One region of the Pseudomonas sp. S2_E01 genome, then DNA from elsewhere that is predicted to be linked to it. Evidence: predicted binding sites of a transcription regulator. Region 1 holds the regulator's gene; each other region holds the start of a gene.

Evidence for each region. The regulator FliA, encoded in region 1, starts transcription of late flagellar genes. The targets are predictions, from matches to a motif close to CTAAAGTTTNNNNNNNNNNNGCCGNTAA.
Region 2: AB4O36_RS00725 (methyl-accepting chemotaxis protein) is a predicted target of FliA. The motif match lies at 6,768-6,795, and genes of this name have one in related genera.
Region 3: AB4O36_RS01750 (chemotaxis protein CheW) is a predicted target of FliA. The motif match lies at 5,402-5,429, and genes of this name have one in related genera.

Annotation. Positions count from the first base shown of each region.
Region 1 covers NZ_CP162762.1:4,016,189-4,025,690, reverse strand. Annotated here, with positions in the region: gene flhF (flagellar biosynthesis protein FlhF) at 1-1,271, shown strand, start outside; gene fleN (flagellar synthesis regulator FleN) at 1,382-2,212, shown strand; gene fliA (RNA polymerase sigma factor FliA) at 2,209-2,949, shown strand; gene AB4O36_RS18660 (chemotaxis response regulator CheY) at 3,117-3,488, shown strand; gene AB4O36_RS18655 (protein phosphatase CheZ) at 3,511-4,299, shown strand; gene AB4O36_RS18650 (chemotaxis protein CheA) at 4,337-6,598, shown strand; gene AB4O36_RS18645 (protein-glutamate methylesterase/protein-glutamine glutaminase) at 6,649-7,767, shown strand; gene AB4O36_RS18640 (flagellar motor protein) at 7,767-8,507, shown strand; gene motD (flagellar motor protein MotD) at 8,523-9,413, shown strand; gene AB4O36_RS18630 (ParA family protein) at 9,457-9,502, shown strand, end outside.
Region 2 covers NZ_CP162762.1:140,985-150,486, forward strand. Annotated here, with positions in the region: gene AB4O36_RS00675 (sensor histidine kinase) at 1-90, opposite strand, end outside; gene AB4O36_RS00680 (PP0621 family protein) at 80-313, opposite strand; gene AB4O36_RS00685 (outer membrane protein assembly factor BamD) at 441-1,463, opposite strand; gene rluD (23S rRNA pseudouridine(1911/1915/1917) synthase RluD) at 1,615-2,577, shown strand; gene pgeF (peptidoglycan editing factor PgeF) at 2,574-3,299, shown strand; gene clpB (ATP-dependent chaperone ClpB) at 3,430-5,994, shown strand; tRNA gene AB4O36_RS00705 (tRNA-Asn) at 6,293-6,368, shown strand; tRNA gene AB4O36_RS00710 (tRNA-Pro) at 6,378-6,454, shown strand; tRNA gene AB4O36_RS00715 (tRNA-Lys) at 6,460-6,535, shown strand; tRNA gene AB4O36_RS00720 (tRNA-Pro) at 6,631-6,707, shown strand; gene AB4O36_RS00725 (methyl-accepting chemotaxis protein) at 6,865-8,490, shown strand; gene AB4O36_RS00730 (HvfA family oxazolone/thioamide-modified RiPP metallophore) at 8,550-8,948, opposite strand; gene AB4O36_RS00735 (NAD(P)/FAD-dependent oxidoreductase) at 9,158-9,502, opposite strand, start outside.
Region 3 covers NZ_CP162762.1:352,497-361,998, forward strand. Annotated here, with positions in the region: gene AB4O36_RS01715 (efflux RND transporter periplasmic adaptor subunit) at 1-470, opposite strand, end outside; gene AB4O36_RS01720 (hypothetical protein) at 633-860, shown strand; partial or broken gene AB4O36_RS01725 (PAS domain-containing protein) at 981-1,262, shown strand; gene AB4O36_RS01730 (methyl-accepting chemotaxis protein) at 1,509-2,564, shown strand; gene AB4O36_RS01735 (YkgJ family cysteine cluster protein) at 2,561-3,310, opposite strand; gene AB4O36_RS01740 (hypothetical protein) at 3,394-3,720, opposite strand; gene AB4O36_RS01745 (GNAT family N-acetyltransferase) at 3,950-4,408, opposite strand; gene AB4O36_RS01750 (chemotaxis protein CheW) at 4,434-5,336, opposite strand; gene norR (nitric oxide reductase transcriptional regulator NorR) at 5,564-7,114, opposite strand; gene hmpA (NO-inducible flavohemoprotein) at 7,272-8,453, shown strand; gene AB4O36_RS01765 (helix-turn-helix transcriptional regulator) at 8,578-9,204, opposite strand; gene AB4O36_RS01770 (NAD(P)/FAD-dependent oxidoreductase) at 9,296-9,502, opposite strand, start outside.

The DNA of each region.
Region 1 (9,502 bases):
AGCTGGGCGCTGAGGCCGCCATCATCGGTAATCGCCGGATCGCCGGCGGTGTCGAGCTGACGGCGGCCCTGGATTACAAACTGTCGGCACTGGCCCCGCGTGTTCCCAACATGGAACTCGAGGATGAGCTGCGCAAGACTCAATCGCGGATCGTCACCGCTCAGGCCGAACTGAGCCTGCGCAGCGAAGGCGAGAGCGACAAGTCGACCAATCGCCAGTTGTTCGCCGGCTTGCCGTTGACCGCTGCCGAGCCGCTGATCGAGCCGACGTACAGCGAGCCACGCCGTGCCGCACCTGCGCCTGCGCCCGCTGCACCGGCCGGCGTCGATCCACGGATGCTCGATTCGATGCGTTTCGAGCTCAACAGCCTGCGCGAACTGATGGAAGTACAACTGGGCTCGCTGGCGTGGAGCCAACTGCAGGGTAATGCGCCGGCCCAGGCCAACCTGTGGCGTCGTCTGCAGCGTATTGGTTTGTCCGGCCCGTTGTCGCGCGACCTGCTGGAAATGATCTCTGGCGTTGAGGAGCCTCGGCAGGCCTGGCGCATGTTGCTGGCGCACCTGGCGCGGATGATCAGCATGCCGGAAGTCGAGCCACTGGAAGAAGGGGGCGTGATTGCCATGGTCGGCCCGGCCGGCATGGGCAAGACCACCACCCTGGCCAAACTGGCGGCCCGCTACGTGCTCAAGTACGGCGCGCAGAGCATTGCCCTGGTGAGCATGGACAGCTACCGCATCGGTGCCCAGGAGCAACTCAAGACCCTGGGGCGCATTCTCAACGTCTCGGTCACCCACGTCGATCCGGGCCAGTCCCTGGTTCAGGCACTGGATCCGTTGCTGCGCAAGCGCGTGGTGTTGATCGATACCGCCGGCCTCCAGGCCAGCGATCCAGCGCTGCGCATGCAGCTTGAAAGCCTGGCCGGTCGTGGCATCCGGGCAAAAAATTACCTGGTGCTCGCAACCACCAGCCAGAAGCAGGTTCTAACGGCCGCTTATCATAGTTACAAGCGCTGCGGGCTGGCAGGCTGCATCCTGACTAAACTGGATGAAACGGCTAGTTTGGGCGAGGTGTTGAGCCTGGCAATCAGTCATGAATTGCCGGTGGCTTACCTCACCGATGGACCACGTATTCCGGATGACTTGCATTTGCCGCGCCGTCATCAGTTGGTCAGTCGCGCCGTCAGCGTGCAAATGCAGGAAGAACCCAGCGAAGAAGCCATGGCTGACATGTTCGCTGACATCTACCACAGTCCGACCAAGCAGGTTGGCTGAGGTGAACAGTTTTTGTACCTACATCGATGGTCTGCCAGGCATTGTTCCAGTTGCGAACGCGCAGCCAGTCATGTGGCCTCCGTCTATGCAAGACAAGGTAAAGAAATAACATGGGCAGCATGCATCCCGTACAGGTGATCGCGGTGACCGGCGGCAAGGGTGGCGTCGGCAAGACTAACGTGTCAGTGAACTTGTCCCTGGCTCTAGCGGAGCTAGGCCGGCGGGTCATGCTGCTGGACGCCGATCTGGGGCTGGCGAACGTCGACGTTCTGCTGGGCCTGACACCCAAACGCACCCTGGCCGACGTGATCGAGGGCCGCTGCGAGCTGCGTGACGTATTGTTGCAAGGCCCCGGCGGCATCCGCATCGTTCCCGCCGCCTCCGGCACACAGAGCATGGTGCACCTGAGTCCGGCCCAGCATGCCGGCCTGATTCAGGCGTTCAGCGATATCGGCGACAACCTCGATGTGCTGGTGATCGATACCGCTGCGGGTATTGGTGACTCGGTAGTCAGTTTTGTCCGCGCCGCCCAGGAAGTCCTCCTGGTGGTCTGCGACGAGCCAACGTCCATCACCGACGCGTACGCTCTGATCAAGCTGCTCAACCGTGATTACGGCATGAACCGTTTCCGCGTCCTGGCCAACATGGCCCAGAGCCCTCAGGAAGGGCGCAACCTGTTCGCCAAGTTGACAAAGGTCACGGATCGTTTCCTTGACGTCGCCCTACAATACGTCGGCGCGGTGCCCTACGACGAAAGCGTACGCAAGGCCGTCCAGAAGCAGCGCGCTGTTTATGAAGCTTTCCCGCGTTCCAAGTGCTCGCTGGCTTTCAAGGCCATTGCACAGAAGGTCGATACCTGGCCACTGCCCGCCAACCCGCGCGGGCACCTGGAGTTTTTCGTCGAGCGCCTCGTGCAACAAACGGCAGGACCCGTGCTATGACCGCCAGCGGTTACAACCTCTACAAGAAATCGGCGCGTGACGCGCAGTACGAGCTGATCGAGCGTTACGCGCCACTGGTCAAACGCATTGCGTATCACTTGTTGGCGCGCCTGCCGGCCAGTGTTCAGGTCGAAGACCTGATCCAGGCCGGGATGATCGGCCTGCTGGAAGTGTCCACCAAATACGACGCCAGCAAAGGCGCCAGTTTCGAGACGTACGCGGGCATTCGAATCCGTGGCGCCATGCTTGATGAAGTGCGCAAAGGGGATTGGGCGCCACGCTCGGTTCACCGCAATACCCGCATGGTCAGCGACGCAATTCGCTCGATTGAAGCTAAAACCGGCCGTGACGCTAAAGATCACGAAGTTGCGGCCGAACTCCAATTGAGTCTCGATGATTATTACGGGATTTTGAACGACACCCTGGGCAGCCGGTTATTCAGTTTCGACGATCTTTTGCAGGACGGCGAACACGAAGGGCTGCATGAGGATGGCGCGAGTGCTCATCTCGAGCCGTCACGCGATCTGGAAGACGAACGCTTCCAGGCGGCGCTGGCGGACGCGATTGCCAATTTGCCGGAGCGCGAGCGACTGGTGTTGGCGCTGTACTACGACGAAGAGTTGAATCTCAAGGAAATCGGTGAGGTCCTGGGGGTCAGCGAATCTCGGGTCAGCCAGTTACACAGCCAGTGCGCGGCCCGTTTGCGGGGGCGTTTGGGGGAGTGGCGAGCGCGCTGAAGGCAGTGTGGGGACACTGCGAACGTGGCTGGTGCGGGGTTGAACCGCGCCGGTCTCGATCTGTTGTGCTCCAGACAGTCATTGAGTGCTCTGCCGAATTGATTGAAATGGCGCGTCCAGGTGCTGGGCGCGTTTAAGACTGCTTGGAGGTCGAATTGGACAAGAACATGAAAATCCTCATCGTTGATGACTTTTCAACGATGCGGCGGATCATCAAGAACCTGTTGCGTGACCTTGGGTTCACCAACACGGTTGAGGCTGACGATGGCATCACCGCCATTCCGGTTCTCAACAGCGGAAGCATCGACTTTCTGGTAACCGACTGGAACATGCCTGGCATGACCGGTATCGATCTGCTGCGCCACGTGCGCGCCGACGAAAAACTCAAGCACCTGCCGGTATTGATGGTCACTGCAGAAGCCAAGCGCGAGCAGATCATCGAAGCCGCCCAGGCCGGTGTAAACGGTTATGTCGTCAAACCCTTCACGGCCCAGGCGTTGAAAGAAAAAATCGAGAAGATTTTCGAACGCATCGGTTGAGTCACCGCGCCACGGGGGAGCTATGGACCACAAAGAATCTTCACAGGGCGAGTTCGAGTCGACCCTGAAAAAACACGCGGTCGAATTGGTCGAAAGCCTTGAAAAAGGCAAGTTCGGTGACGCGGTACAACTGATCCATGAGCTCAATCAGACCCGTGACCGCGGCCTGTATCAGGAAGTGGGCAAGCTCACCCGCGAATTGCATAGCGCGATCGTCAATTTCCAGATTGATCCGCACATGCCGCAAGCCGAGGAAGTGTCCCAGATCACGGATGCCACCGAGCGCCTGGGGTATGTTGTCAAGCTGACCGAGGCCGCTGCGAACCGCACCATGGATCTGGTCGAAAGCTCAACGCCTCTGGTCAACAGCCTTGGCGATGAAGCCCAGGCGTTGAGCACGGACTGGGGGCGTTTCATGCGCCGCGAAGTCGGGGCCGAAGAGTTTCGCGAACTGGCGCGGCGTGTCGACGGTTTCCTGGCTCGCAGCAGCAAGGACAACCGGGCGGTATCGAGCAACCTCAACGACATTCTGCTCGCGCAGGATTACCAGGATCTCACCGGTCAGGTGATCAAGCGTGTGACGCAATTGGTCACGGACGTTGAAACCAATCTGCTCAAACTTGTGCTCATGGCCAGTCAGGTGGACCGCTTTGCGGGCATCGAACATGACCGGGAAGCGATGCTTGCAGAAAAAGATCCACAAAAACATCTCTCTCAGGGTGAAGGTCCGCAGATTCATGCCGATAAAAGAGAAGACGTTGTGTCCGGTCAGGACGATGTGGACGATTTGCTATCCAGCCTTGGATTTTAGGTTTTATTAGACCTGTTCTGTTAGGAGCACACCATTAATGAGCTTCGGCGCCGATGAAGAGATCCTTCAGGATTTCCTGGTTGAGGCCGGCGAGATTCTAGAGCAACTGTCCGAGCAGCTGGTCGAGCTGGAAAGTCGACCTGATGATGCGGACTTGCTCAATGCAATTTTTCGCGGTTTTCACACTGTAAAAGGGGGCGCCGGCTTCCTCCAGCTCAATGAGCTGGTGGAGTGCTGTCACATCGCCGAGAACGTGTTTGACATCCTGCGCAAGGGTGAACGTCGCGTCGACTCGGAATTGATGGACGTGGTTCTCGAAGCACTGGACTCGGTGAACAGCATGTTCAGCGAAGTTCGCGACCGTAGCCCGATTACGGCTGCTACGCCTGAATTGCTCGCCGCGCTGGCTCGTCTGGCCGAGCCGCAATCGGCTGATGAGGCCGCGCCGGTTGTAGCCGTGGCTGAAGAGCCACAAGCAGCGGCGCAAGCCGAATCAGGCGACATCACCGACAACGAATTCGAACAGTTGCTGGACTCGCTGAACGCCGTCAAGGCCGAAGCCGAGGCGCCGGTGGCCGCTGCGGTCGAAACGTCCGAGGTGGTCAGTGATGAGATCACCGACGCCGAGTTCGAGTCGCTGCTCGACCAGTTGCACGGCAAGGGCCAGTTCGCCGCCGATGCGGTCGGTGCCGCGCCAGCCGCACCTGCGGCCAGCGCGAGCGCGAAAGAGCCGGGCGACAGCTCCGACATCACCGACGACGAGTTCGAGGCACTGCTCGATCAGTTGCATGGCAAAGGTAACTTTGCGGTCGACGCATTGGAGTCGGCCATCGCATCGGTCCCTGCGTCGGCTGCGCCAAACGCTGCCGCTGCCGGCAGCGATCTGATCACCGATCACGAATTTGAATCGTTGCTCGATGATTTGCACGGCAAAGGCAAGTTCACCGATGTGAACGGCGGTGCGTCTGCTGCTTCGGTGGCAACACCTGTGGCCAAGGCTCCGGCGGCTGCCAAGGCGTCCGAGCCCAAGGCCGAAACACCGAAGCCTGCTGCCGCAGCCAAACCAGCTGCCGCACCGGCACCTGCTCGCGCGGCAGCGGCGCCGCCGGCGGAAAAACCGGCGAGCGAAGCCGAGACCACCGTGCGGGTCGACACCGCGCGCCTCGACGAAATCATGAACATGGTCGGCGAACTGGTGCTGGTGCGTAACCGCCTGGTGCGCCTGGGCGCCAACAGCGCCGATGAAGCCATGTCCAAGGCCGTGTCGAACCTCGACGTGGTCACTGCCGACTTGCAGACCGCGGTCATGAAGACCCGGATGCAGCCGATCAAGAAAGTCTTCGGGCGCTTCCCGCGCCTGGTTCGTGACCTGGCTCGCCAGCTCAAGAAAGAGATCAACCTGGAGTTGGTCGGTGAAGAGACCGACCTCGACAAGAACCTCGTCGAGGCCCTGGCCGATCCGCTGGTCCACTTGGTGCGAAACGCCGTCGACCACGGTATCGAGTCGCCGGAAGAGCGCGAAGAGTCGGGCAAGGCCCGGGGTGGCAAAGTCATCCTCGCCGCCGAACAGGAAGGCGACCACATCCTGCTGTCGATCTCCGATGACGGCAAGGGCATGGACCCGAATGTCCTGCGCGCCATCGCGGTAAAACGCGGGGTGATGGACAAGGACGCGGCCGACCGCCTGAGCGACACCGAGTGCTACAACCTCATCTTCGCCCCGGGTTTCTCGACCAAGACCGAGATCTCCGACGTGTCGGGTCGTGGCGTGGGCATGGACGTGGTGAAAACCAAGATTTCCCAGCTCAACGGTTCGATCAACATCTACTCGACCAAGGGCCAGGGTTCGAAGATCGTCATCAAGGTGCCGTTGACGCTGGCGATCATGCCGACGCTGATGGTCATGCTCGGCAACCAGGCGTTTGCGTTCCCGCTGGTAAACGTCAACGAGATTTTCCACCTCGACCTGTCGACCACCAACGTGGTGGATGGCCAGGAAGTGGTGATCGTGCGGGACAAGGCGCTGCCGTTGTTCTACCTCAAACGCTGGCTGGTCAGTTCTGCCGCTCACGAAGAGCAGCGTGAAGGCCACGTGGTGATCCTCTCGGTGGGCACACAGCGGATCGGCTTCGTCGTCGATCAACTGGTGGGCCAGGAAGAGGTGGTCATCAAGCCATTGGGCAAAATGCTCCAGGGAACCCCAGGCATGTCGGGCGCCACCATCACCGGTGACGGTCGCATCGCACTGATTCTCGATGTTCCGAGCATGCTCAAGCGTTACGCCGCACGGCGTATTTGATTCAGGGGGAGCGGGGCGCTAGTGCCCCGCCGCCGCCTAACGGAGTGTTTATGGCAGTCAAGGTCCTGGTGGTGGACGATTCGGGTTTTTTCCGCCGCCGCGTCTCGGAAATTCTTTCAGCAGACTCCAACATCCAGGTCGTCGGTACGGCGACCAACGGTAAAGAAGCGATCGATCAGGCGCTGGCCCTCAAGCCGGACGTGATCACCATGGACTACGAGATGCCGATGATGGATGGCATCACGGCGGTGCGGCACATCATGCAGCGCTGCCCGACTCCGGTGTTGATGTTCTCCTCGCTGACGCACGAAGGCGCCCGGGTCACCCTGGATGCGCTGGACGCTGGTGCGGTGGATTTCCTGCCGAAGAATTTCGAAGACATCTCGCGCAACCCCGAGAAGGTCAAGCAACTGCTGTGCGAGAAGATCCTGAGCATCTCGCGCAGTAATCGTCGTGGCAGTGCCTACAGCGCACCGGCACCGACGCCAGGGCCGAGTTCTGTGTCTTCCAGTCTTGGTGGTAGCAGCACCCCTGCGCGTGTGGCGGCTACACCAACCCGCACAACGGCACCGGCCCACGCACCGTCTTCGCCGGCGCCCAAGCGCAAACCCTACAAACTGGTGGCCATCGGTACGTCTACCGGTGGTCCGGTTGCCCTGCAACGGGTGTTGACCCAGTTGCCGGCCAGTTTCCCGGCGCCGATCGTGTTGATCCAGCACATGCCGGCAGCGTTCACCAAGGCGTTCGCCGAACGTCTGGACAAGCTCTGCCGTATCAGTGTCAAGGAAGCCGAGGATGGCGACATCCTGCGTCCGGGCTTGGCGTTGCTGGCACCGGGTGGCAAGCAGATGATGATCGACGGCCGGGGAGCGGTGAAAATCCTGCCCGGTGACGAGCGTCTGAACTACAAGCCGTGCGTGGATATCACCTTCGGTTCGGCGGCCAAGTCGTACGGCGACAAAGTTCTGGCGGTAGTTTTGACCGGCATGGGCGCTGACGGTCGTGAAGGCGCGCGCCTGCTCAAGCAGGGTGGCAGTTCGATCTGGGCGCAGGATGAAGCCAGTTGTGTGATCTACGGCATGCCGATGGCCATCGTCAAAGCTGAACTCGCCGACGCGGTGTACAGCCTCGACGATATTGGCAAGCACCTGGTCGAGGCGTGCATCTGATGGACGTACTCAGCCTTATCGGGATCATCATGGCGTTTGTCGCCATCATCGGCGGCAACTTCCTTGAAGGCGGTCACCTGGGTGCGCTGGCAAACGGTCCTGCGGCGCTAATCGTGCTCGGCGGGACCATCGGCGCGGCGCTGCTGCAATCTCCCATGAGCGCCTTCAAGCGCGCCATGCAGATTCTCGGCTGGATCCTGTTCCCGCCGCGCGTTGACCTGGCCGGCGGCATCGATCGCGTGGTGAACTGGAGCCTGACCGCGCGCAAGGAAGGCCTGCTCGGTCTGGAAGGCGTGGCCGATGCCGAACCCGATAGCTACTCGCGCAAGGGCCTGCAACTGCTGGTCGATGGTGCCGAGCCTGAAGCGATTCGCAGCATTCTTGAGGTGGATTTCTACACTCAGGAAAGCCGCGACATCGAAGCCGCCAAAGTCTTTGAAAGCATGGGCGGTTACGCGCCAACCATCGGCATCATCGGTGCGGTCATGGGCCTGATCCACGTCATGGGCAACCTGGCTGATCCGGCGAACCTGGGGAGCGGCATCGCCGTGGCCTTCGTCGCCACCATCTACGGTGTGGCCAGCGCCAACCTGGTGCTGCTGCCAATCGCTGCCAAGCTCAAGTCCGTGGCTTTGCGTCAGTCGCGTTATCGCGAAATGCTGCTCGAAGGCATCCTGTCCATCGCCGAAGGTGAAAACCCTCGCTCTATCGAATTGAAGCTTCAGGGCTTCATGGATTGATGGGGGTAATGGGCAATGGCACGACGTCGACATCGTGAAGAGCATGTAAACCATGAGCGTTGGCTGGTTTCCTACGCCGACTTCATCACTTTGCTCTTCGCCTTCTTCGTGGTGATGTACTCGATTTCCTCGATCAACGAAGGCAAGTACAAGATTATTTCGCAAGCGCTGGTCGGCGTTTTCACCGATGCGGATCGCTCGCTGCAACCGATTCCCATCGGCGAGGAGCGGCCCAAGACCGTGACCCCGGCCAAGCCGCTGGTCAAGGACAGCGAGCAGGTGGATGCCGGTATCGCCGGGTCCACCGATCCGCTGAAAAGCATCGCCGATGACATCAGCGCCGCGTTTGGCGACCTGATCAGCTCCAACCAGATGACGGTTCGTGGCAACGAACTGTGGGTCGAGATCGAACTTAACTCCAGCCTGTTGTTCGGTAGTGGTGATGCCATGCCCAGCGACGTCGCGTTCAATATCATCGACAAGGTCGCGGGCATCCTGAAGCCGTTCGACAACCCGATCCATGTCGAAGGTTTTACCGACGACCAGCCGATCCGCACCGCGCAATACCCGACCAACTGGGAACTGTCCTCGGCGCGCTCGGCAAGCATCGTGCGCATGCTGGCGATGCAGGGCGTCAACCCCAGTCGGATGGCGTCAGTGGGTTACGGCGAGTTTCAGCCAGTGGCCAACAACACCACGGCAGAGGGCAGGGCGCGTAACCGCCGCGTGGTATTGGTGGTGTCTCGCAATCTCGATGTGCGTCGCAGCCTGACCGGCACCGGAACGGCCAATGCGCAACCGGATGCGGCGTTGAAGCGTGCTGGCACACAAACTGCACCTGCACCGGTCAAACCGCCGGTACGTGAGAGCTCCGTCAATTCTCCGTCACCCGTATTAACACGTTGAGCTATTTCTCGGTCGACCGGTGCGGCCGGGAGGAACAATCCGAATGAGAGTCTGGGCAGTTGCCAATCAAAAGGGTGGTGTTGGTAAAA
Region 2 (9,502 bases), 2.5 Mb from region 1:
CGTGATGCCGATGCTCAAGCGGTAGAGATGGTAAAGGCGCAGCAGTCGCTGGGCTTGTTTGCTATCGGGGCTGGAAGCCTCAGCGCTCACTGGAGCCCGGGCCTTGCTCAAGGTGAGCCTGGCTGCAATACCACTGTTGTTGAAGATTCAGCGCGCGGTCGCGTGGCAGGTGCACACCACAGTGGGCGCAGCGAACCATCGGTGCGGCTTCCAGTTCGGCGGAGGACTTTGGCACGCCGGTCGGTCCCTTGAACTTGCGCCAGAACCATACCGCAGCGGCAATCAGGGCGATCCAGAACAATAAACGAAGCATGATGAGCTGCTTTATGACGAGAGATTCAGCAGTTTAGCCAAGGACATGGGCAGCGCACAGCCACAGCGCTCGACAGACAATAAAAAAGGAGCCGGCGAGGGCTCCTTTTCGGTATTGCGCGCAGGTCTTAGTCGAACACGCCGAAGGTCATGTAGCTGAACCACGAGCGGTCTTCGTTGTTGCCAGCCGCGTCATGCTCTTCTTCTTCGATCACGTCGCCATTTTCATCTTTAGGCTTGAGCTCGTTCGGAATCGCATCCTTGGCGTCCTGGAACTGCTTCTGCACGTCCTGGTTGGCGCGGGTTTCTCCCGGCGGCAGCGGTGGACGGGACTCGATCAGGCCCAGAGTCGCCTTGCTCAGCCACGAACGGTTGTCGGCTTCGTCCATGGACGGTACGAACTGACCGTCCACCAGGCTTGGATGGTTCGGGTAGTTGAGCTTCAGTGTTTCCAGGCTGGTGGCAGCCAGTTCATCCAGGTGAAGGCGCTGGTAGGCTTCGGTCATCACCGCCAGGCCGTCGCCGACCGATGGGGTTTCCTGGAAGTTCTCCACCACGTAACGGCCACGGTTGGCGGCAGCGACGTAGGCCTGACGGGTCAGGTAGTAGTCGGCCACGTGAATCTCGTAGGCGGCCAGCAGGTTGCGCAGGTAGATCATGCGCTGCTTGGCATCAGGCGAGTAACGGCTGTTCGGGAAACGGCTGGTCAGCTGGGCGAACTCGTTATAGGAGTCGCGGGCAGCGCCCGGGTCGCGCTTGGTCATGTCCAGCGGCAGGAACCGCGACAGAAGACCGACGTCCTGGTCGAACGAGGTCAGGCCTTTGAGGTAGTAGGCGTAGTCGACGTTGGGATGCTGCGGGTGCAGTCGAATGAAGCGTTCGGCGGCTGATTTTGCAGCCTCTGGCTCAGTGTTCTTGTAGTTGGCATAGATCAGCTCGAGTTGAGCCTGATCGGCATAACGACCGAACGGATAACGCGACTCCAGCGCCTTCAGCTTGGCTGTTGCAGCGGTGTAGCTGTTGTTGTCCAGGTCATGCTGAGCCTGCTGGTACAGCTCGACTTCACTGAGGTTTTCGTCTACGACTTCCTTCGATGAGCAAGCAGCGGTCAATGCGAGGATGGCGATCAGCAGCAGGTGTTTCACTTGCATGGCGGCTTGCGTCCCTATGACGGCCGCTGTCTTGGGCGAGGCCGTCCTGTTATGATGAGCGCCCCGATGAATAGCCTCGGGGCAAAAGACGCCGTATTTAACCACAAGCGCGCAGCCGAAACCAAAGGCTGTGCCGACGCCCAGTCCGAGCATGTCCGATAAAATTGAACTTCGCGCAGAGGTGCCGTCCGAATTGGGCGGCCAACGCCTCGATCAAGTCGCCGCACAACTCTTCGCCGAGCACTCGCGCTCGCGCCTTTCCGCCTGGATCAAAGAAGGCCGCCTGACTGTGGATGGGGCGGTAATCCGCCCGCGAGACATCGTCCACGGTGGCGCCGTCCTTGAGTTGACCGCCGAGCAGGAAGCCCAGGGCGAATGGGTCGCTCAGGACATCGAGCTGGACATCGTCTATGAAGATGACGACATCCTGGTGATCAACAAGCCCGCAGGCCTGGTCGTGCACCCGGCCGCTGGCCATGCTGATGGCACCTTGCTCAACGCCTTGCTGCACCATGTGCCGGACATCATCAACGTCCCGCGCGCCGGTATCGTGCATCGCCTGGACAAGGACACCACCGGATTGATGGTGGTGGCCAAGACCATTCAGGCGCAGACAAAGCTCGTTGCACAACTGCAGAGTCGCAGCGTCAGCCGTATCTACGAATGCATCGTGATCGGCGTGGTGACCGCTGGCGGCAAGATCAACGCGCCCATCGGTCGTCATGGCCAGCAGCGCCAACGCATGGCCGTGATGGAAGGTGGCAAGCAAGCCGTCAGCCACTACCGGGTGCTCGAGCGGTTCCGCTCCCACACCCACGTGAGGGTCAAGCTGGAAACGGGTCGGACCCACCAGATTCGCGTACACATGGCGCACATTAACTTCCCGTTGGTCGGCGACCCGGCCTACGGTGGTCGTTTCCGCATTCCTCCGGCCGCGAACCCGACCATGGTCGAGTCATTGAAGACTTTCCCCCGCCAGGCGCTGCATGCACGGTTCCTGGAGCTGGAGCATCCGACTACCGGCGAGCGCATGAGCTGGGAGTCGCCTCTGCCGGAAGACTTCGTGTGGCTGCTGACCCTGCTCAAGCAGGATCGCGAGGCGTTTGTCGGATGAGTGACTGGCTGATTCCCGACTGGCCAGCGCCTGCCGGGGTAAAAGCCTGTGTGACCACCCGCACGGGCGGCGTCAGCCTGGCGCCGTTCGACAGTCTTAACCTTGGCGATCATGTCGAGGACAGGCCTGAAGCCGTGGCCGAGAACCGTCGACGCCTCACCGATCACTTTTCCATCGCGCCGGCCTGGTTAAAGCAGGTCCACGGCATCGCCGTGGCCCACGCCGATCCCAGCCTGGTCGCCACCGCTGACGCCAGTTGGTCGGCAACCCCTGGCATAGCCTGTGCGGCGATGACGGCCGATTGCCTGCCAGCGTTGTTCTGCGATCGCGCCGGTACTCGGGTTGCGGCGGCCCATGCCGGCTGGCGCGGGTTGGCGGCTGGCGTGCTGGAAGCGACACTCGACGCCCTGGCCGTTGCCCCCGAAAACGTGTTGGTCTGGCTCGGCCCCGCCATCGGCCCGCAAGCCTTCGAAGTCGGCCCGGAAGTACGGCAAACCTTTGTCGATCAAATGCCGCATGCCACCAAGGCCTTTATCCCCAGTCGCAACGAAGGCAAGTTCATGGCTGACATCTACGAGCTGGCGCGCCTGCGCCTGGCGACCCGTGGCGTCAGCGCTGTATACGGCGGCGGTTTCTGCACCGTGACCGATCCTCGCTTCTTTTCCTACCGCCGCAACCCGCGCACCGGTCGGTTCGCCTCCCTGGTCTGGCTCGAACGCTAGACTAGGCTGATCTGCATCAACATCAGGACGCTTGAAACTCCCAGAATCGACCGCATCTATAACGGTATCTGGCAGGCTTCTTCATTCAGGATGTTTTATTGGTCCGGCCTGCTCCATAGGAAGGTGAACCATGCGAATAGATCGTTTAACCAGTAAATTGCAGTTAGCCCTGTCCGATGCCCAATCGCTGGCCGTCGGCCATGATCATCCCGGCATCGAGCCCGCACATTTGATGCAGGCCATGCTGGAACAGCAGGGTGGTTCGATCAAACCCCTGCTGATGCAGGTCGGTTTCGACGTCAACAGCCTGCGTAAAGAGCTGACCAAAGAGCTCGACCAACTGCCGAAAATCCAGAACCCGACCGGCGACGTGAACATGTCGCAGGATCTGGCGCGCCTGCTCAACCAGGCTGATCGCCTGGCGCAGCAGAAAGGCGACCAGTTCATCTCCAGCGAGCTGGTGCTGCTGGCAGCGATGGACGAAAACAGCAAGCTGGGCAAATTGCTGCTTGGCCAGGGTGTGAGCAAGAAAGCCCTGGAAAATGCCATCAACAACCTGCGTGGCGGTGAAGCAGTCAATGATGCCAACCACGAAGAATCGCGCCAGGCGCTGGATAAATACACCGTCGACCTGACCAAGCGCGCGGAAGACGGCAAGCTCGACCCGGTCATTGGTCGTGATGACGAGATTCGCCGTACCATCCAGGTGCTGCAACGCCGCACCAAGAACAATCCGGTGCTGATCGGTGAGCCTGGCGTGGGTAAAACCGCCATTGCCGAAGGCCTGGCCCAGCGCATCATCAACGGTGAAGTGCCGGACGGCCTCAAAGGCAAGCGCCTGTTGTCCCTGGACATGGGGGCATTGATCGCCGGTGCCAAGTACCGTGGCGAGTTCGAGGAGCGCCTCAAATCCCTGCTTAATGAGCTGTCCAAGCAGGAAGGGCAGATCATCTTGTTCATCGACGAACTGCACACCATGGTGGGTGCGGGCAAAGGCGAGGGCTCGATGGATGCCGGCAACATGCTCAAGCCGGCACTGGCACGCGGCGAGCTGCATTGCGTCGGTGCGACCACGCTCAACGAGTACCGCCAATATATAGAGAAAGATGCGGCCCTCGAGCGGCGCTTCCAGAAAGTCCTGGTGGACGAACCGAGCGAAGAAGACACCATCGCCATCCTGCGTGGCCTCAAAGAGCGCTACGAAGTTCACCATAAAGTGGCGATTACCGACGGCGCGATCATTGCCGCGGCCAAGCTCAGCCATCGCTACATCACCGATCGTCAGTTGCCCGACAAGGCCATCGACCTGATCGACGAAGCGGCGAGCCGTATCCGCATGGAAATCGACTCCAAGCCGGAAGTGCTGGACCGTCTGGAACGCCGGCTGATCCAGTTGAAGGTGGAGTCCCAGGCACTGAAGAAAGAAAGCGACGAAGCGGCGATCAAGCGCCTGGAAAAGCTCCAGGAAGAAATCGTTCGTCACGAGCGCGAGTATTCGGACCTGGAGGAAATCTGGAACTCGGAGAAAGCCGAAGTCCAAGGCTCCGCGCAGATCCAGCAGAAAATCGAGCAGTCCCGCCAGGAACTGGAAGCGGCCCGGCGCAAAGGTGACCTGAACCGCATGGCCGAGCTGCAATACGGGGTCATCCCGGACCTGGAGCGCAGCCTGCAAATGGTCGACCAGCATGGTCACAGTGAGAACCAGTTGCTGCGCAGCAAGGTCACCGAGGAAGAGATCGCTGAAGTCGTGTCGAAGTGGACCGGCATTCCGGTGTCGAAAATGCTCGAAGGTGAGCGCGACAAGCTGATGAAAATGGAAAGTCTGTTGCACCAGCGCGTCATCGGCCAGGAAGAGGCGGTGGTCGCGGTGTCCAATGCGGTGCGGCGCTCACGCGCGGGGCTGTCCGACCCCAATCGCCCAAGCGGCTCGTTCATGTTCCTCGGCCCGACCGGTGTCGGTAAAACCGAGCTGTGCAAGGCGCTGGCCGAATTCCTCTTCGATACCGAAGAGGCGATGGTGCGGATCGACATGTCCGAGTTCATGGAGAAGCACTCCGTTGCTCGACTGATCGGTGCGCCACCGGGCTACGTGGGCTATGAAGAGGGCGGTTACCTGACCGAAGCGGTACGTCGCAAGCCTTATTCGGTGATTCTGCTGGATGAGGTCGAGAAGGCCCACCCGGATGTGTTCAACATCCTGTTGCAGGTGCTGGAAGATGGCCGTCTGACCGACAGCCATGGCCGCACCGTGGACTTCAAGAACACCGTGATCGTCATGACCTCCAACCTGGGCTCGGCACAGATCCAGGAGCTGGTGGGTGATCGTGAAGCGCAGCGCGCGGCAGTGATGGATGCGATTTCCGTCCACTTCCGTCCTGAATTCATCAACCGGGTCGATGAAGTGGTGATCTTTGAGCCGTTGGCGCGGGATCAGATCGCGGGCATCACCGAGATCCAGCTGGGTCGTCTGCGCAGTCGCCTGGCAGAGCGGGAGTTGAAGTTGGAACTGAGCCCAGAGGCCATGGACAAGCTGATTGCGGTGGGTTACGACCCGGTCTACGGTGCACGGCCGCTCAAACGAGCGATCCAGCGCTGGATCGAAAACCCGCTGGCGCAGTTGATCCTGTCGGGGCGTTTCATGCCTGGCGACGTCGCCAAAGGGGTGGTGGAGAACGACGAGATTGTCTTCGCCTGATTCCCGCTGGTAGCAAAAATGAAAAGGCCCTGCATTGCGGGGCCTTTTTTTCGTCAGGTTGTTGAACTCAAAGGAAAAGGCTTGTAAAGTGCGCCCCGCAGTAGGTCACCTCGAAGGGTTTCAGCTCACTGGGCAGAAATCTGAATTAAGTTGCAAATCATTAACTTGAAAGCAATTTAGGGGGTTGACAGAGGCGCTTAGGATTGTAGAATAGCGCGCCTCAGACACACGAACGCAGCGATGCGAACGGGTCGAAGAGGTGAAACAAGCTGTAAAGTTGTAACTTGAAATATGCAGTTCCGTGATAGCTCAGTCGGTAGAGCAAATGACTGTTAATCATTGGGTCCCAGGTTCGAGTCCTGGTCACGGAGCCAATTTCAAACCGGGGTATAGCGCAGTCCGGTAGCGCGCCTGCTTTGGGAGCAGGATGTCAGGAGTTCGAATCCCCTTACCCCGACCATATTTGGGTCGTTAGCTCAGTTGGTAGAGCAGTTGGCTTTTAACCAATTGGTCGTAGGTTCGAATCCCACACGACCCACCATTTTTGAAACCAGGTAACACTGGAATCGAATCTTAAGATCAGAGGCCAAAAGCGCTGATCGAAGAAGGCGCCTTTTGAAGGTGCCTTTTTTTTACCGGGGTATAGCGCAGTCCGGTAGCGCGCCTGCTTTGGGAGCAGGATGTCAGGAGTTCGAATCCCCTTACCCCGACCATATTAAAAATCCTCGTATCGAAAGATACGGGGATTTTTTTTGCCTGCGACAAAGTGATCACTTAAGTCGTCATACAAGTTGCCGATAAACAGGCAATGGGGGACTGCCGAACAACACCCCCAACTCCTGGTCATTACAAGAAAAAAGGTCGCTCGTCATGTTGCTTCGTCAGTTGAATATCGCTCCTCGGGCGGCTCTGGGGTTCGCTTTGATCGCCGTGCTGGTGGCGTTACTCGGTATCTTCGCCCTGGGGCAGATGTCCAGCATCCGCGAAAGCGAGGTGGCAGTGGAAAAGCAATGGTTGCCGAGCATTCGCGGCGGTGACGAAATTCGCGAATTGATGCTGCGTATCCGCACCATTTCCCTGCGCATGGCGCTGGACCAGGACCCCAAGAACATCCCGGTCTACCGCGGCCAGATGGACACACGCGACAAAGAGCTGGGCGAGAAAATTGCGGCCTATGACCATTTGGTCGACACTCCTGAAGGCCGGGCCTTGTATGACCAGTTCAAAACCACGTTCGCGGCCTATCGCACCGGCATTGCCCAGTCTTTCACCTTGGCCGAGCAGGGGCGCCGTGACGAGTTGACCAAATTGCTGCTGGTCGACATGAAGACCGTGGTCGATGGTTCCGGCAAGCAACTCAATGACCTGGCGGAACTGTTTGCCAAGCAGGTCGTCGTGGAAAGCGAGAAGTCTGCAGCGCACTACGAAACGTCGCGAACCATTGTCAGCTTGTTCATTGCCCTCGCGGCGCTGGCGACCGTGGCGCTGGCCATGTTGTTGACCCGCAGCATCGTGCGTCCATTGAGCGAAGCCCTGGGCGCCGCTGAAAGCGTCGCCCAGGGTGACCTGACCCAGCCGATTGCAACGCATGGCAACGATGAAGTCAGTCGCTTGCTCAAGGCCCTGGCAACCATGCAGCAAAACCTGCGCGAAACCCTGCAAGCCATCAGCGGTTCGGCCACGCAACTGGCCGCGGCGGCGGATGAACTGAACGCCGTCACCCTCGACAGCACACAGGGTCTGCAAGCGCAGAACAACGAGATCGAGCAGGCGGCCACGGCGGTCAATGAAATGACCACGGCGGTGGAAGAGGTGGCGCGCAATGCAGTGTCGACCTCTGATGCGACCCGTCAGTCGAGTGAATCGGCGCATTTGGGGCAGGAACGGGTCAGCGAAACGGCAAACGCCATCAGTGCCCTGGCCAGTGAAGTGCAACACACCGGCGAATTGGTGCAATCGCTGGCTAACCAGTCCCAAGACATTGGCAAGGTACTGGAAGTCATTCGGGCCATCGCCGAGCAAACCAATCTGCTGGCGCTCAACGCGGCCATTGAAGCGGCGCGAGCTGGGGAGAGCGGGCGTGGATTTGCTGTGGTCGCCGATGAAGTACGTGCCCTGGCGCATCGTACCCAGCAATCGACCCTGGAAATCGAACAAATGGTCCAGGGCATGCGCAGCGGTTCGAGCCTGGCGCTGGAATCGATGAACGCCAGTGCCTCGCGCGCCGCCAGCACCCTGGAACTGGCAGAACGGGCGGGTGACGCGTTGGTCGCTATCACATCGTCGGTGCACGAGATCCACGAGCGTAACCTGGTGATCGCCAGCGCCGCCGAAGAGCAGGCACAAGTGGCACGGGAAGTGGACCGTAACCTGGTGAACATCCGCGACCTGTCGGTGCGTTCTGCCACAGGCGCCGATCAGACCAGCACCTCCAGCCACGAGCTGTCAAAATTGGCCAACACCTTGCAGGGCATGGTCCAGCGCTTCCGGGTGTAAATCGTAAACAAAAAAGCCGCGCTTTCTGGGGAGAAAGCGCGGCTTTTTCGTTTTCAGGCTCAGGCGCCGTCGCGGTCTTTCAAATGTTCGAACAGGCCTTTTGGCATTTTCTTGCCGTTGGCTTCGAAGTTGGCTTTGACGTTGTCGTACGCCTCTTGCTCATCGATGAAACCGTCGTGGTTGGTGTCGATTTTGTCGAAGTTGGAGTTTGGTGCGACTTTCTGGAATTCAGCGCGCGAAACCTTGCCGTCGCCGTCGGTGTCGGTTTTTGCCATCGAAGCATCGCCGCACTTGCCTTCGCCACATTTGCCTTCAGGGGTTTTCACCACCTGGTCGGCCGACGCCAGAAGATAACCCTGGCTCAAGGGCTGCGAAGCGAACGTGGTGCCTGACAACATCATGCCGCCAGCCAAGACAGCGCCGAGCAGACCGATAGTGTTTTTAGTGGTACGGGTCATTTAAATTCTCCTACACCTGAGCGGGCGGGGTGCCTTGCTCGGATGTGGTCATTTAAAAGGCGGGGTGTATCGCTACTGTGTCGCGCAAGGGGGGAGTTTGTAAGCGAAGGGGCGAAAGGGTGGGGGCAGATACACTGAGAAACACTGTGCCTGGTACTGAAAAAACTGTGGGAGCGAGCCTGCTCGCTCCCACAGGGATAGGGTGTAAATCAGTGCAGCTTCAGGCGCGGCTCCGTCCCGCGGCCGATCTTGCTGCCCAGCATCAACATCGCTGTTCGGAACGCGCCATACAGCGCCATTTGATGCATGCGGTACAGCGACACGTAGAACATCCGCGCCAACCAGCCCTCGAGCATCACACTGCCGGTGAGGTTGCCCATCAAGTTACCCACAGCGGAGAAACGCGACAGCGAAATCAGCGAGCCGTAGTCGGTGTACTTATACACAGGCAGCGATTTACCTTCGATGCGCAGCTTCAGGGATTTGGCTAACAACGACGCTTGCTGATGCGCCGCCTGGGCACGCGGCGGGACATTGCGGTCGGTACCCGGCTG
Region 3 (9,502 bases), 2.7 Mb from region 1:
GTGGCCTTGAGTTGGTTGACCAGCGCTTGTTGCTGGTCGTAAGTCTGCTTGGACACGCCGTCGTCGACGCTCAGCAGTTTGTAGCGTTTGAGATTGACCAGCGCCACTTGCAGTTGCGCCTGGCTTTCGCCGAGTTGCGCGCGGGCCTGGTCGAGGCTGGCGCGGATCGAGCGGTCATCGATGCTGGCGAGTAAATCGCCCTTGCTGACCAGTTGGCCTTCCTTGACCAGGATTTTGGTCAGAATGCCGTCGATTTGCGGACGAACCACCACGCTGTGCAGAGACAGGACCGAGCCGATGCCGCTGACGTAGCGCGGCACATCCTTTTCGGCAACATTTACCACTCGCACCGGGATCGCGCTGGAGGCGGCGAGTCGGGTCTTGGCAGGTTTGGTCAGATACCAGGTGCCCAGCGCGGCCAGGACAATCAACAGGCCTGCAATCAAGGCGGTTTTTTTCGAAATTTGCATGCAAGTGGGGCGCCGGGTGGGGTGGGACGGGTTCAGATAAAGATATCGTTCGCAGGATCAATACCTTTATAAACCCGTTCGCCGGTCAGGAAGGTGACTGCTAACTGACGGCGCTGTCAGTTTGGGTATACTGCCGACTTTATTGCACCACCCGGAGCACTCATGACTTCCCCGACTCAACCACCGGTTGCCGACGCCCCTGGCGACGAACTGGCAGACAGCGAAACCACGCCTGCGATTGCGCCATTCAAGTTCCCGTTCAAGCCGGGCGAACTGGCCGCTGCGAAAACCTCCAATCAGCCGTGGTACAAGAACGGCGCCAAGAACGGTCACACCAAGGTTCCAGGTGCCGCGCCTCCCGGCACGCGTCGTTCGATGGGCAAGCGCTGAGTTCTTTTGTCGCGCTAGTGGCTATGTGCTCATATCCTGAGCCAGATCAAGGTTTGTGTAATCAGTGCGCTTAGAGTCAGCAACTTCGCCGACTCTTACCCACCAGCGAGCGCGCTTTCCATGAAGATCAACCTCCCGGTGACGGGCCGTCAAGTCGATGTTGCGGCTGATGCGAACATCCTTTCGACCACCGATCTGACGAGCGCAATCACCTACGCCAACGACGATTTCATCAAGATCTGCGGTTACAGTCGCGAGCAATTGCTCGGCGCCAAGCACAACCTGCTGCGTCATCCGGACATGCCCCAGGCCGCGTTCGCCCACATGTGGCAGACCCTCAAGAGTGGCCGCTCGTGGATGGGGATGGTGAAAAATCGCTGCCAGAATGGCGACCACTATTGGGTGAGTGCCTTCGCCACGCCGATGACGCAAAACGGGCAGGCGGTGGAGTACCAATCGGTGCGCACCCGCCCGACGGAACAGCAGATCGAGGCTGCAGAAAAGGCCTACACGCAACTTCGCAATGAGCGCACGCCATTGATGCAACGCCTGCCTGTGATCGGGCCAGGCCTGAAGCTGACATTGCTGTTCAGCGCGATCCTGGCCAGTGTCATTGGGTTGCAGGTTTGGCTCAATCCTTCGTCGTTGATGTACGGTTTAGTGGCCCTGATCGGCGGCAGCACGCTGGTGGCCGCCGGCACCTGGCGGATGTTGCGTCCGCTGATGGCCCTGAGCGAGCGCGCCCGGCAGATTGTCGATAACCCGTTGAGCCAAGGCATTTACACCGGTCGCAGGGATGAGTTTGGGCAGATCGAGTTCGCCTTGCAGATGCTCGAAGCTCAGATCGGTGCGGTGGTGGGGCGCATCGGCGATGCCTCGCAGCGCTTGGCGGGGCATGCGGCGGAGCTGGTGGACCATTTGCAGGGCAGTCACAGCAGCACACTGGACCAGCAGGCGGAAACCGATCACGTGGCTGCGGCGATCAACCAGATGTCCTCCAGCGTCGCCCAGGTCGCCAGTCATGCGCAGCAGGCCGCCGTGGCCGCCGATATGGCGGGCAGCGAGACGTTCGAGGGCCATCAGTTGGTCAGTGAAAGCCGTCAGGTTGTGTTGCGCCTGGCCGATGAGCTGACGCACGCCACTGCGGTCATTCATCAACTGGAAGGGCACAGCAGCGAGATCACCGGGGTGCTGGAGGTGATTCGCAGCATCGCCGAGCAGACCAATCTGCTGGCACTCAATGCTGCCATCGAGGCGGCGCGCGCCGGAGACGCCGGACGCGGGTTTGCGGTGGTTGCCGATGAAGTCCGCGGCCTGGCCCAGCGCACCCAGCAGTCGACCAACGAGATCGAGCGCATGATCAACACGTTGCAAAACGGCACGCGCGATGCGGTGCTGGCGATGCAACACAGTGGTGAGCAAGTGCAATGCAGCGTCGAGCAGGCTCGACGTGCTGCCGAGGCGCTGGACGGTATCAGTCGGCGGGTCAACCAGATCAGCGAGATGAACCTGCAGATCGCCTCGGCGGTGGAGGAGCAGAGTACCGTCAGCGAAGACATCAACCGCAACATCAGCAGCATCCGCCGCGCCTGCGAAGTCACGGTCAGCGAAGGGCAGCGCAGCCAGGCGAATTCTGCGGATGTTGCCGGGCTGGCGGGCGACTTGCGGCGATTGGCACAGGAATTCTGGCGAGTGCGCCGTTAAGCCGCGCGCAGTGAAATGAACGCGTAATTGAGCGGGGTTTCAGTGGTCACCTGCGCACCGCTCGCCCGGAGCTGGCTGGCGATATCGTCGCCTGATACGTGGAACTGCCACGCACTGCCCGAGCCCGCCGGCGATTGATCAGTCATCCGGTCGACGACTGTGGCAAACGCCGTCATGTCCGGCAGGTAAGCCGTGAACCCGTCACCCTTGAGCGCCGTCGTGCGAATCCCCAGCGAGGCGCAAATCGCATCCTTGGTGCGAATTTCTTCGCGATCGGCCTGACGCGAACGCTGGATCAGCGCTGCCAGTTCACGGTCGACCAACTCACCGCCGAGGATCAGGTCCGGGCCTTTTTCCCACGATTCGGGCGGGCATTCCTTGATGGCTGGGTTGAGGGAAATGTGCGGATTGATTTCCATCGGATAGATACGGCACACCAACGGACGGCGTTCGTAGATGCGGCAGAGGTTATCGTCGTCAAGATTCCGGCAACGGCCGGCATTGTAAGCGGCGAAGGTGATTGCCACGTGGGCCTGCGCCGAGCCGCTGCTGACTAACACCGAACGCCGCTGAGCATGTTCGCGTTGCTGCGTCGGCAGGCCAAGGCCATTGGCCAGGAAAGCCTCCACCAGCACGATTACCTGACCGCCATCGTCCGCCCACATGCGGGCTTCGGACAGGGTGAGAGGCACGTGATGGTCAGTGCAGCATTTGCCGCAGCCTACGCAGGAAAACGTCGTGTTCATCGAAAGATCAGTCGCTATCATCGGCTTGAAGCAGCGACAGAATGCCGCCGCAAAAAACTGTGCTGAAGCAAGTTATGCGCCATTCACTTTGACTTGGCGGGCGCGCGGATGGAGTCCCATTCGGTGACGTAGGCGGTTTTGTCTTTCTTGCTGTACAGGCACAACTCGGTACCCTGCTGGTTCTTCATGTGTTTTTGCGGGTAGCGACCTTGCAGCAGTACGGCGGTGTAACCGACTCGGTCGTCAAACTGGGCGATATTGCCCACCGGCGCCACATTTTTCAGGCCGCTGGCCTTGGTGCAACTGGCGAGCACTGTTTTGTCATAAGCGGCCCAGGCTTCATCGCTGGAGGCGTGGGCCTGGCTGGCCAGGGCGGTGAGGCAAAGGAGGGTCAGGGTGGTGGCTTTCATGGGCAGGCATCCTTTTGGGAATTTGGACTGAGTATGCCTGATGTTGTGGAGTCGACCCCATCGCGGGCAAGCCCGCTCCTACAACGATTTTGCGTTAACTCTGGACCAGTAGGAGCGAGCTTGCTCGCGATAGCAACCGGCCAGACACTGCCGTGGTGACGGGCACACCGCATCGCGGGCAAGCCCGCTCCTACAGTTGATCTTCGATGCCTCTTGCAGGAGCGGGCTATCAGTCCGGCACCCATTCCCGCCGAACCACGACCATCCCGACACCTTGATACAACCGCTGCGCCCGCCGGTTGTCTTCCAGCACCTTCAAATCCACAAAGCCTTCGCGACGTTGCGCGAATGCCTGGAAGGCATGCAACAGCAGGGCACGGCCCAATCCCCGGCCCTGGGCATCGGGGTGCACCACCAGATTCTTGATGTAGGCACTGGTCCAGCACTGGCAGACGCCAACGATCGCATCGGCCTCAAGGGCAACGAAGCACAGATCGCGATCGTATTCGGCATCGGTCTCGAACCGCTGCTGCCAGATCTCCAGTGCCGGCACGCGGCCGCCGCCGTGCTGGTAGCCCAGTTGCATCAGTCGATGCACGGCGGGCGCGAGTTCGGGGCGGTAGACCTGGACTTCAATGCCAGAGGGCCAGTTGCTCGCCGGCACAACCTCGGCAAGGTTGCGCCGCATCAGCAAGCAAAAGGCCTCGGTCACATCAATGGCCTTGTTCGGCGATCGTCCTGGCCGCTTCGATCAGGCATTTGGTCAGGTCTGGCGAGGAGAACTTGGTCAGCACCGCATTGGCGCCCGCCAGCCGTGCTTTTTCGCTGTTCATCGCGCTGTCCAGCGAGGTGTGCAACAGCACGTAAAGGTGGGCAAAATCCGGGGTCTCGCGCAGGGTGCGGGTGAGGGCGTAACCATCCATTTCCGACATTTCAATGTCAGAGACGATCAGGTTGATCTGCTGCGCCGTGCCTTGCAAGTCCAGCAGGCAGTCGATGGCCTCCTTGGCGCTGCGCGCGGTGTGGCATTGCAGGCCGAGGTTGCGCAGGGTGTGCACCGATTGCTGCAGCGCCACCTGGCTGTCGTCGACCACCAGAATGCGCGCATTGCCCAACAGTTCGGCGTCTTCCATGCTCAGCTCGGTCGGCGCTACTTCGATCTGTGCGGGGGCGATGCCATGGATGACCTTTTCGATGTCCAGGACTTGCACCAGCGTGCCGTCGACCGAGGTTACGCCGGTGATGTACGAACGCACACCGCCGGAACCGAAGGGCGGGGGACGGATGTCGGTGGTCAGGCAGTGGACGATCTTGCTCACGGCCTGGACGTGCAGGCCCTGTTTGGAGCGGCTGATGTCGGTGACGATCAGGCAGCCGCCGTTCGGGTCTTCCAGCGGCCGCTCGCCAATTGCCCGACTGAGGTCGATCACCGACAGCGACGCGCCGCGCAGGGTGGCAATGCCCTGAACATGTGGGTGCGACTCCGGCAATTTGGTCAGCGGTGGGCAGGGAATGATCTCACTGACCTTGAGCAGGTTGATCGCCATCAACTTGCCGCTGCGCAAGGTGAACAGCAGAAGCGAAAGTGAGTCTGCGCGAGCTTTGATGGAGGACATAAAAACCTTCTGTGGAAAAAGGTGATGGGCGATTTCAAGGTTCGCCGACAGCTATCAATGCCGGGTTATCGACTTGAAGGGGGCAGGCTTTAGGAAATTGGCTGAATGGCCTGGCCCAATCGTCGGAACGCCGCCCGGAGCAAGCTCGCTCCTACAGGGGATTTGTGAGCAACACAGAACCCTGTAGGAGCGAGCTTGCTCCGGGCGGCGCTCCGACGATAGCGGTTTCACTTGATCCCCAACCGCTTCGCCATCCGGCCCAGGTTTGCCCGGTCCAGCCCCAACTCTCGCGCCGCGCTCGCCCAGTTGTTGTGGTGGCGCTCCAGGCAGGCGTTGATCAACTGGCGCTGATAGCGTTCAGTCGCCTCGCGCAAATCACCGGTCACCACCGCGGCCGGAATGACGGCGGCCGGCTCGTCCGCCACTTCGACGCTGGCGCTGGGCAAGTCCAGATTCTCCACCCCCAGGCTGAGGATCTTCGGTCGCTCCCGGCAGTTGCCCAGGGCCTTGAGCGCACTGCGACCAATCAAGTGCTCGAGTTCCCGCACGTTGCCTGGCCAATCATAGGCCAGCAATGCGGCCTGTGCTTCGCTGGTCAGGCGCAGGCTGTTGAGGCCCATGCGCGAACGGTTCTGTTCTAGGAAGAAACCGCTGAGCAGCAACACGTCGCGACCGCGATCGCGCAGCGCCGGCACCAGCAGCGGGTAGACGCTCAGGCGATGGTAGAAGTCGGCGCGATAGCGGCCGCTGCGCACTTCTTCGGCAAGGTCACGGTTGGTGGCGGCGATGAGGCGTACATCGACCTGATGCTCCTTGTCGGAGCCCAGGCGCTGCAACTGGCCGCTTTGCAGCACACGCAGCAATTTGGCCTGGACGGTCAGCGACAGCTCACCGACTTCGTCGAGAAAAAGCGTACCTCCGTTGGCCAGTTCGAACTTTCCGCGTCGGTCGCTGGTGGCGCCGGTGAAAGCGCCGCGCACGTGGCCGAACAGTTCGCTTTCCACCAGGGTGTCCGGCAGCGCCGCGCAGTTTAGGCTGATGATCGGCTTGTCGGCGCGGGGCGAGGCGGCGTGAATCGCCTGGGCCACCAGTTCCTTGCCGACCCCGGTCTCGCCGGTGATCAACACGGTCAGGTCGCTACCGCCGACCAGATTGATTTCTTCCACCAGCCGTTTGTGCGCCTTGCTTTGGCCGATCAGTTCGCGATTCTGCTGACCGCTGGCCTGGCGGTACAACTCGGCGCGCTGATGCTCGTCTTCGGCGCGATTAGCCAGGCGCTCGATACGTTCGGCGGCGTTGACCGTGGCAGCAGCCAGGCTGGCGAAGGCCTCCAGGGCGTCCAGTTCGACCGGTTCGCGACTTTGCGGGTCCAGGGCATCGAGGGTCAGCAGCCCCCATGGACGTTCATCGATAAACAGCGGGCAGCCCATGCAGTCGTGGACCTCCAGATGGTCGTCCAGGCCGTCGACCAACCCGTCGTAGGGGTCGGGCAACTCACTGTTCGCGGCGAAGCGGGTCGGCCCGTGGCTGCTGAGCAGCGCTTCGAAGCGTGGGTGTTCGCTGACCTTGAAGCGTCGCCCCAGGGTGTCGGTGCTCAAACCATCGACCGCCAGCGGCACCAGCCATTCGCCATCCAGGCGCAGCAACGCGGCAGCATCGCACGGAAGCAGCGCGCGCATGGCTTCGAGCAGGCGCCGATAACGCTCGCCCTCGGGCAGTTCGCGGGACAGATCGGCGACCAGCGGAAGCAAGGTGGTGAGCAGAGATTTTGCAGTCATAGTGACTCCATGTAGTCCGGATGACTATAAGCCAGGCGCTGTCGATATGACTATAAAGTTATCAACGTATTGATTTATAAGGAATAATTAACTGGCACGGAAACTGATAAAGCTAGGGCAAACACATTAGAAACCCAAGTGGCGCAGGAGTCACCTTATGCTTAGCGTTCAAGACCGTGCAATCGTCAAATCCACCGTGCCGTTGCTGGAAAGTGGCGGCGAGGCGTTGATCACTCATTTCTACCGCATGATGCTTTCCGAGTATCCCGAGGTGCGCCCTCTGTTCAACCAGGCTCACCAGGCCAGCGGCGACCAACCCCGCGCCCTGGCGAACGGCGTGCTGATGTACGCCCGTCACATTGATCAGCTCGATCAACTGGGTGATCTGGTGGCCAAGATCATCAACAAGCACGTGGCCCTGCAAATCCTGCCGGAACACTACCCGATCGTTGGCACTTGCCTGCTGCGTGCGATTTCCGAAGTGCTGGGTGAGGAGATTGCCACCGCGCAGGTCATGAGCGCCTGGGCGGCGGCTTATGGCCAGTTGGCCGACATCCTGATCGGCGCCGAAACCAGCATCTACGACCAGAAAGAACAGGCAAGGGGCGGCTGGCGCGGCGCGCGTGAGTTCATCGTCGCGGCCAAGGTCGAGGAAAGCTCGGAGATCATCTCGTTCTACTTCGAGCCGGCAGACAAGGGGCCGATCCTCGCTTCCGAACCTGGCCAGTACATCGGCATGCAACTGTTCCTCGATGGCGAAGAAATCCGTCGTAACTACTCGCTGTCGTCCCTGAGCAACGACAAGCATTACCGCATCAGCGTCAAGCGCGAGGCCGGTGGTCGCGCGTCCAATCACCTGCACGATGAGCTGCATGTGGGCGACAGCATTCAACTGTTTCCGCCATCGGGCGAATTTACCCTCACCGACAGCGACAAACCGCTGGTACTGATCAGTGGCGGCGTCGGGATTACCCCGACCCTGGCCATGCTTGAAGCGGCCCTGCAAACCGAGCGGCCGGTGCACTTCATCCACTGCGCGCGCAATGGCACGGTTCACGCCTTCCGCGACTGGATCGATGACCTGGCCGAGCGTCATCCGCAGTTGCAGCGCTTCTACTGCTACGCCGAAGATGACGGCGTCAGCCCGGCAGCGCACAAGGTGGGTTTGTTGAGCCAGGAGCAACTGGCTGAGTGGATGCCGGAGCATCGTGATGTGGATGCCTACTTCCTTGGGCCCAAAAGCTTCATGGCGGTGGTCAAGCGTCACCTGAAGGCATTGGGCGTGCCGGAGGAACAGAGCCGCTACGAGTTCTTTGGCCCGGCTTCGGCGTTGGAATAACCCTTACGGGTTAGACAAAGATCCACGGTGGGAGCGGGCTTGCCCGCGATGAGGATTTAACATTCAGCACATCTGTTGGGTGTTAATCCGCTATCGCGGGCAAGCCCGCTCCCACATTTTTTAATCAGCCCTTGAGTTCCTTGAGGTGCTTGTACACCGTCGCCCGCCCCATGTTCAGGACGTTGGCGACGTAGTTGGAGGCGCTTTTGCCCTTGAAGGCGCCTTCGGCATGCAGCGCCAGCACCAATTCGCGTTTGTGGTCGCGTGTCAGCAGGTTCAGGCTGAGCTGGCGTTCGCGCAGCCAGCCGTGCAGGAAGGTGTTGATTCGCTCCTGCCAGTCATCACGGAACAGGGAGTCCGGTTGCGGAATCAGCTTGCTTGGCGACAGGAACAGGTCCAGCGCCGCCTTGGCGTTTTCAAACAACGAAATATTCAGGTTGATGCACAGCACGGCCAGCGGATGACCGTTGCTGTCGCGCAGAACGCTGCTCAAGCTGCGGATCTTCTGACCGTCCCAGTTCAATTTTTCGTACGGCCCGATGTTTCGCTCGCTGATGTCATCGCCGAGCATGTCTTCCAGCGCCGCATCGTCGCCGACTTCACGCTTGGACAGGTTGTTGGCGATGTAATCGATCTTTTGCGTGCGCAGGTCGTGCAGCACCACCTCGGCATGGGGAAAGAACAACGTGGCGATGGCATCGGCAATCGCGCGAAAGTTATCCAGGGCCGGGTCTTTAACAGGTGCATTCATACGAGGGAGCTCCAGGCAGCGGTCAGCGCCCTGCAACACAGGACGCTGGAAGTTTGCCGCAATCAGGTCGGCACGTCACGGCGAACGCCGATCAGCCCAGGCGAGCGGGCGAGAGCATCCCGGCCTCCAGGCCGAACCGCGTGAGCGTCTGCGGTAACGCCTCGCCGCGCACCAGGGCCGCGCTGGCCTGGCCCATGGCGGGTGAAGTCTGGATGCCGTAACCACCTTGCGCTGCGACCCAGAACAGCCCTGGCACCTCGGGGTCAAAACCCGAGACCAGATCGCCGTCGGCGACGAA